2 regions of the Exiguobacterium sp. EA-TM-5 genome follow, and region 2 is predicted to be linked to the other one. Evidence: a T-box and tRNA genes for the amino acid it is inferred to sense, from the RefSeq annotation. Region 2 holds a T-box; the other holds one or more tRNA genes.
What was found. The T-box of region 2 lies ahead of ileS (isoleucine--tRNA ligase). A T-box ahead of a tRNA ligase gene usually reads a tRNA of that ligase, here a tRNA-Ile.
Positions count from the first base shown of each region.

Region 1: it encodes a tRNA-Ile, which carries the amino acid that the T-box ahead of ileS (isoleucine--tRNA ligase) is inferred to sense. The anticodon was not compared.

Region 1 covers NZ_CM132670.1:2,684,386-2,687,810, reverse strand. Annotated here, with positions in the region: gene ACV3PA_RS14190 (Na/Pi cotransporter family protein) at 1-1,236, shown strand, start outside; tRNA gene ACV3PA_RS14185 (tRNA-Met) at 1,365-1,438, shown strand; tRNA gene ACV3PA_RS14180 (tRNA-Ile) at 1,450-1,523, shown strand; gene ACV3PA_RS14175 (alpha-amylase) at 1,640-3,100, shown strand; gene ACV3PA_RS14170 (superoxide dismutase) at 3,194-3,425, shown strand, end outside.
Region 2 covers NZ_CM132670.1:1,572,953-1,576,377, reverse strand. Annotated here, with positions in the region: gene ileS (isoleucine--tRNA ligase) at 1-1,601, opposite strand, end outside; T-box leader at 1,659-1,899, opposite strand; gene ACV3PA_RS08060 (DivIVA domain-containing protein) at 1,900-2,421, opposite strand; gene ACV3PA_RS08055 (YlmH family RNA-binding protein) at 2,447-3,217, opposite strand; gene ACV3PA_RS08050 (YggT family protein) at 3,214-3,425, opposite strand, start outside.

The DNA.
Region 1 (3,425 bases), 1.1 Mb from region 2:
CAGATTTTCTTTGGCTTCGGTGCACTTTTCTACGGTTTGACATTGATGGGTGACGGGATGGCACCGCTCGAAACGAGCGTTTGGTTCCGTGAGTTGACTGTTTCGATGTCGGATAATCCATTACTTGGTGTCTTCGTCGGAACAATCTTTACCGTGCTTGTTCAGTCGTCGTCTGCAACAATCGGTATTTTACAAGAGTTGTACTCAGGTGGCATGATCGATATCAAAGCAGCACTACCGGTCTTGTTCGGTGATAATATCGGAACAACGATTACGGCGGTTCTCGCAGCGCTTGGAGCGTCAATTGCAGCTAAGCGAACAGCAGCGGCGCATGTCATCTTCAACATTATCGGAACGATATTGTTCTTAATTGCCTTACCAATTTTCTCGAGTTTTATCACGTGGATTACAGGTGCACTTGGCTTAGGTCCGAAGATGCAAATTGCCTTCGCACACGGAACATTCAATGTCGTTAACACATTGATTCAGTGCTGGTTCATCGCGCAAATCGCATGGCTCGTTCAAAAAATCGTTCCGGGTACGGATACGACGATCGATTCAAAACCACGTCATCTTGATCAAAACATTTTGAACCAGTCTTCTTCACTTGCTTTGAATCATGCGAAGCTTGAAGTCTTACGTATGGGAGAATTCTCGAAAGACGCCCTTGCGAAAGCGCACCGATACACGCAATCGCATGATAAGAAAGATGTAGCAGAATCACAGCAGATTGAATATGCAATCAACCACTTGAACACAGAAGTCACGAACTATCTTGTTAAAGTAGCAGCACATGATTTATCAGAACGTGAATCAAACGATCATTCGTTACTGATGCATGCGGTTAATGATTTTGAGCGAATCGGTGATCACGTTGAGAACATCGTCGAATTGGTCGACTTCCAAATCGTCAACCGGATCCAATTCACGGATGCTGCGAAGCAAGAGCTAGATGATATGTATGCCTTGACACAAGAAATCGTCGATTGTGCCGTTCGCGCCGTCGAAGAGGATGATGTCACACGAGCTCGGAAAGTTCTGGAACTCGAAGGCAAACTCGATGCACTCGAACGTTCATTCCGTAAGCATCACGTCCTTCGTGTTAACGCTGGCGAATGTACGGGACAAGCGGGAATGATCTTCGTCGATCTCTTGTCGAACCTCGAACGAATCGGCGATCACGCTGTCAACATCACGGATCTCGTCCTTGAACAGCGGACAGCATTAACGAATTAAGCAAAATACGATTTATCTATGACAGCTGATTTCAAAAAATGAAATCAGCTGTTTATTTTTTTGAAATAGCATATTGACAAGAATCGTCACATCTCGTAATCTAGTAAGAGTAAAGCAACATACATCATGGCGGTGTAGCTCAGCTGGCTAGAGCGTACGGTTCATACCCGTGAGGTCGTGGGTTCGACTCCCTCCGCCGCTACTATTACTTAAGGACCCTTAGCTCAGCTGGTTAGAGCTGACGGCTCATAACCGTCCGGTCGCAGGTTCGAGTCCTGCAGGGTCCATTCAGTAGAACGCTCCTCGTCATGAAACGAGGAGCGTTTATTTTTGTTCCTCCGGGGAATAGTAAAGATATTGTAATAATATTCATACTATAGTAACTAAGGGAGAGCGAAGAGAGATGGAACGTAACCATACGATGATGCAGTTTTTTGAGTGGCATGTAGAGAATGATGGGAAGCACTGGCAACGCTTGAAAGAGCGGGCGCCTGAGTTACGTGCTGCCGGCATCACGTCCGTGTGGATTCCACCGGCGTCAAAGGGTCAATCAGATGAAGATACAGGATATGGCATCTATGACGTTTATGATTTAGGTGAATTTGATCAAAAAGGAACAGTCCGTACGAAATACGGTACGAAGGACGAACTCGTCGAAGCGATTCAAGTTGCTCGTGAGAACGATATCGCCGTCTATGCGGATGTCGTCATGAATCATAAAGCAGCAGCCGATGAACTCGAGACAATCAATGTCGTAGAAGTCCATCCAGAAGATCGTTCTAAAGAAATTTCAGAAGAATTTGAAATCGAAGCATGGACAAAGTTTACGTTCCCAGGTCGTAACGGTAAATATTCAGATTTCATCTGGACACATGAATTCTTTAATGGAACAGATTTTGATGCCCGTGAGGAAAAAACCGGTGTCTTTAAAATTTCCGGAAAAAATAAAGACTGGAACGATCAAGTCGATGATGAGTTTGGAAACTATGACTATTTGATGTTTGCGAACATTGATTATAATCACCCGGAAGTCCGCGAAGAAATGATTCGATGGGGTCATTGGTTCCAGGAAACAATTGATTGCCAAGGTTTTCGACTTGATGCGATTAAACACATCAACTATGAATTCGTTCATGAATTCGCAAAATCGATGATTGAAAAAAGTGAAGGTGACTTCTATATGGTCGGCGAGTTCTGGAAATCCGATCTCGATGATTGCCGTCATTTCCTCGATAGTGTCGACTACACGATCGATTTGTTCGATGTTCCACTTCATTATAAGTTCCATGAAGCTTCGAATCAGGGACAAGACTTTGATTTAACGACATTATTTGCTGACACACTTGTTGAATCACATCCGACGAACGCCGTCACGTTTGTCGACAATCATGATTCACAACCAGGTGAATCACTCGAATCATGGGTAGATGACTGGTTCAAACAGCATGCTTATGCATCGATTTTACTTCGTAAAGACGGCTATCCATGTGTCTTCTATGGTGATTATTATGGTGTTCAAGGACCACACCCAGTAGAAGGTAAAAAAGAAATGATCGATGCTTTATTGTATGCGCGTTATCACAAAGCATATGGTGACCAAGAGGATTATCTTGATGATCCGCATTGCGTCGGATGGGTTCGTCGAGGCGTTGAAGAAATCGAGAACTCTGGCTGTGCTGTCTTGCTATCGAATGCTGATATGTGTGAAAAGCGCATGTTCGTCGGTGAAGAACGTGCGGGACAAGAATGGTTTGACTATACGAATCATCAAGATCACCCTGTCGTGATCGATGAAGAAGGATTCGGTGTCTTCCCGGTTCCGGGTGGTGGCGTCTCAGTTTTTGCTCCACGAGAAGTCGAGTAAATCCGAGGGTCTTGACTTGCGTCAACACATGTTCTTTTGCTAGTCTTAAAGGGTATTGAAGTTTTCGAAAATAGTACAAAGGGGGACATGAACATGTCAAAATTTGAATTACCAGAACTCGGCTACGCTTATGATGCGCTTGAGCCACATATCGATGCTCGTACGATGGAGATTCACCACACGAAACACCACAACACGTATGTCACGAACGTGAATGCGGCGCTTGAGGGTACAGAACATGAAGGAAAGTCACTTGAAGAACTTCTTCAAAACTTGGATGCTCTCCCAGCAAACATTCAAACGGCAGTCCGTAACAACGGTGGCG
Region 2 (3,425 bases):
CCCGCATGTGATGAACCAGAATCGAACCAGACATCCATGATGTCCGTTTCTTTTTTGAAGATACCGTTCGGGCTTGCTGGATGTGTGAACCCTTCAGGAAGCAAGTCGACTGCGTCACGCTCATACCAGACGTTTGATCCGTGAGCTGCGAACAGATTCGCGATATGATCAATCGTTTCCGGTGTGACGATTTCCGTACCATCTTCAGCGTAGAAGATTGGAAGTGGTACACCCCATGCACGTTGACGCGAGATGACCCAGTCGCCACGGTCTTTGAACATGTTGTGAAGTCGTGTTTCGCCCCACTCTGGTACCCACTGGACACCTTTGATTTCATCAAGGATTTCCGCACGGAAGTCTTTGATTGAAGCGAACCATTGTGGCGTCGCACGGAAGATGACCGGTTTTTTCGTCCGCCAGTCATGTGGATACGAGTGTTTGATGAACGACAGTTTTAAAAGTGCTCCTGCTTCTTCAAGCGCAAGACCAATTTCTTTATTCGCATCTTCATAGAACATGCCTTCGAATCCAGGCGCTTCCGCTGTCATGACCCCTTTATCATCGACTGGGCAAAGGACGTCAAGACCGTACGCTTGACCGATGCGGAAGTCATCTTCCCCGTGACCTGGAGCGGTATGAACGACACCTGTCGCTTCGGCTGTAACATGATCGCCGAGCATGACGAGTGATTCACGGTCATAAAGTGGATGTTTCGCTTTCATGTACTCGAAGTCCGCACCATTGAAGACGCGTCCGACAGTTGCATCTTCCCATCCGAGTGCTTCGATGACTTCAGGAACGAGCGTTTCTGCCACGATATAGCCTTTTCCTTGGTACTCGATCCGTGCATATGTTAATTCAGCACTGACAGAGATTCCAAGGTTCGCTGGAATCGTCCATGGTGTCGTCGTCCAGATAACGAAATGATCCGTCGGCTCAAGGATGTTTTTCCCATCCATGACTTGGAATGCGACATAGATTGCAGCTGAACGTTTATCCTGATATTCGATTTCTGCTTCAGCTAATGCCGATTCAGAAGAAGGTGACCAATAGACAGGTTTTTTCCCTTTGTAAATATAGCCTTTGTTTGCCATATCTCCGAATAACCGAATTTGAGCTGCTTCAAATTCCGGCTGAAGCGTGATATATGGATTGTCATAATCCCCAAGAACGCCAAGACGTTTGAATTGGTCACGTTGGTGATCCACTTGCTCCAGTGCATACTTCGCACACAACTCACGGAATTCTGCGACTGTCATCGATTTACGATCAACACCGGCTTTTTGAAGTGCTGTTTCAATCGGTAATCCGTGTGTATCCCAACCTGGTACGTAAGGCGACTGGAAGCCATTCATTGATTTATAACGGACGATGATGTCTTTTAAGACTTTATTTAATCCGTGACCCATATGGATATCACCGTTCGCATACGGAGGACCATCGTGGAGGATGAATGTTGGTTTCCCAGCATTCTTTTCCTGTACAGCAGCGTAGAGGTTCATCTCTTCCCAACGTGCTTGCATATCTGGTTCACGTTTTGGTAAGTTGCCTCGCATTAAAAATTCCGTTTTCATCATCAATAAGGTTTCTTTGTAATCCATCTGACCATCTCTCACCTTTCGCTTTAAAAGTACAAAAAAAGCCAAGCTCATCCCTGAGATAGGGACGAGCTTGGCTGAACTCGCGGTACCACCCTACTAATCCTGCTCTTCCATTCGAAGACACAGAACCGCTTAAGTACTCGATAACGGGAGTGAACCGGCATGGCTTACTGTTCAGCGAACGTTCAGTCATGCACTCCAAGGGGATACCCCATCTTTTTCGTTGCTCGGGCTTCCACCATTCCCCGATTCGCTGTCAACCGTCAAAGATGCGACGTGTCCTTATCATTGATTTTATTTATACGACATCGTCGTCATTATACGCAACTGCTGGAACATCGTCAAGCGCTCCACGAGAAGAGAAATCAAACGCATCCCAGTCGTGGCTCGTTAATAATTCCATCTGCGCATCGATCAACACTTTGAACCGATTGCGGTAAAGCTCGATTTTCTTGCGCATCTGCTCGACTTCGAAGTCCGTCCGTTGCGCCCGACGCTGTGCTGCGTCTTGCAACTGCTCTGCTTCGCGTTCTGCTTGTTTTAGGATTAAGCTAGCTTCTTTTGAAGCATTCGCTTTCACTTCCTCAGCTGCTTCTTGTGCAACGATGATCGATTTATTTAATGTTTCTTCCATCGAACTGAAGTAATCGACGCGTGCTTGCATATTTTGAATGACTTCCTGTTGTTGACGATTCTCACGTAACAACAATTCGAAATCCTTGATGACTTGATCCAAAAATTCGTTAACTTCATCTTCGTCATAGCCGCGAAACTTTCGTGTGAACTCCTTATTATGAATATCGAGTGGCGTTAATGGCATGATGGATTCCTCCTTCGCATTTATCTTATCCTTTTAAAATACCGTATTGTAGTTTGATCCGGTCCCGCTTCGTCGATCCAAGAATTGCAATCAACTTGACGCGTCCTGTTCCACGTAGTGAGAGTAAGTCGCCTTCTTGAAGCATGAAACTCGAATCATCCACTACTTTATAATTGACCTTACTTTCACCCTGTTTAATGAGCGCCTGTGCTTTTTGACGCGAGAAGCCGAGAATTTCACTCACGACTGTATCGAATCGAAGTGAACTTACGAATCCGAGTGTCTCTTCCCACTCTTGTTCCTTCACTTTCAAACGATCTTCTGCTTCTACACGCGAAAGACGAATCTTCGTCTTTCCAGCTCGTTCAACGTTTGCTTCGATATATGTCGCGACTTCGTCTGCGACGGCAAACTGTACTTGCTCCTGGATGATGACGTCACCAAATTTGGCTCGTTTCAATCCGACGTTCAATAATGTACCAGTGACTTGACGATGAGAAAGTTCAACGAATTTAGTAGGATAATGAATGCGATAAATGGAAATGTCAAAGTCATCCGCGTTGTATTCATAATAATCTGGTGCGAGGATTGCCCGTTTACGTTCAGAGCCTTCAAAACCGCCCTCAAAAAAGAGGGCGCATTTCGAACCGACGAGTTCTTGTGTGATTTGTTGTTCACGAGGATCTAGAAAATCTGTTAATTTGAACGTATAGGTCGCTTCCACATGATCAATCCAGTTCAAGACTGAATCGACGAATTCCCGCTCGCTTCCGCGATAATGATCATAGACACTCATACTAAAAAGATAGCTCGGATACCAGATTGAGCCAAGTTCAAGACGAGGAAGGCTACAATCGGTGAGATATCTAGCATGCCCCCGATAGGCGGGATGATTCGACGGAAGGGCGCTAGGAATGGCTCGACTAACATTGCGAGCACTTGTCCGAATTTCGAGTCACGGGCATTCGGGAACCACGATAGTAAAATATAAACAATCATGACAT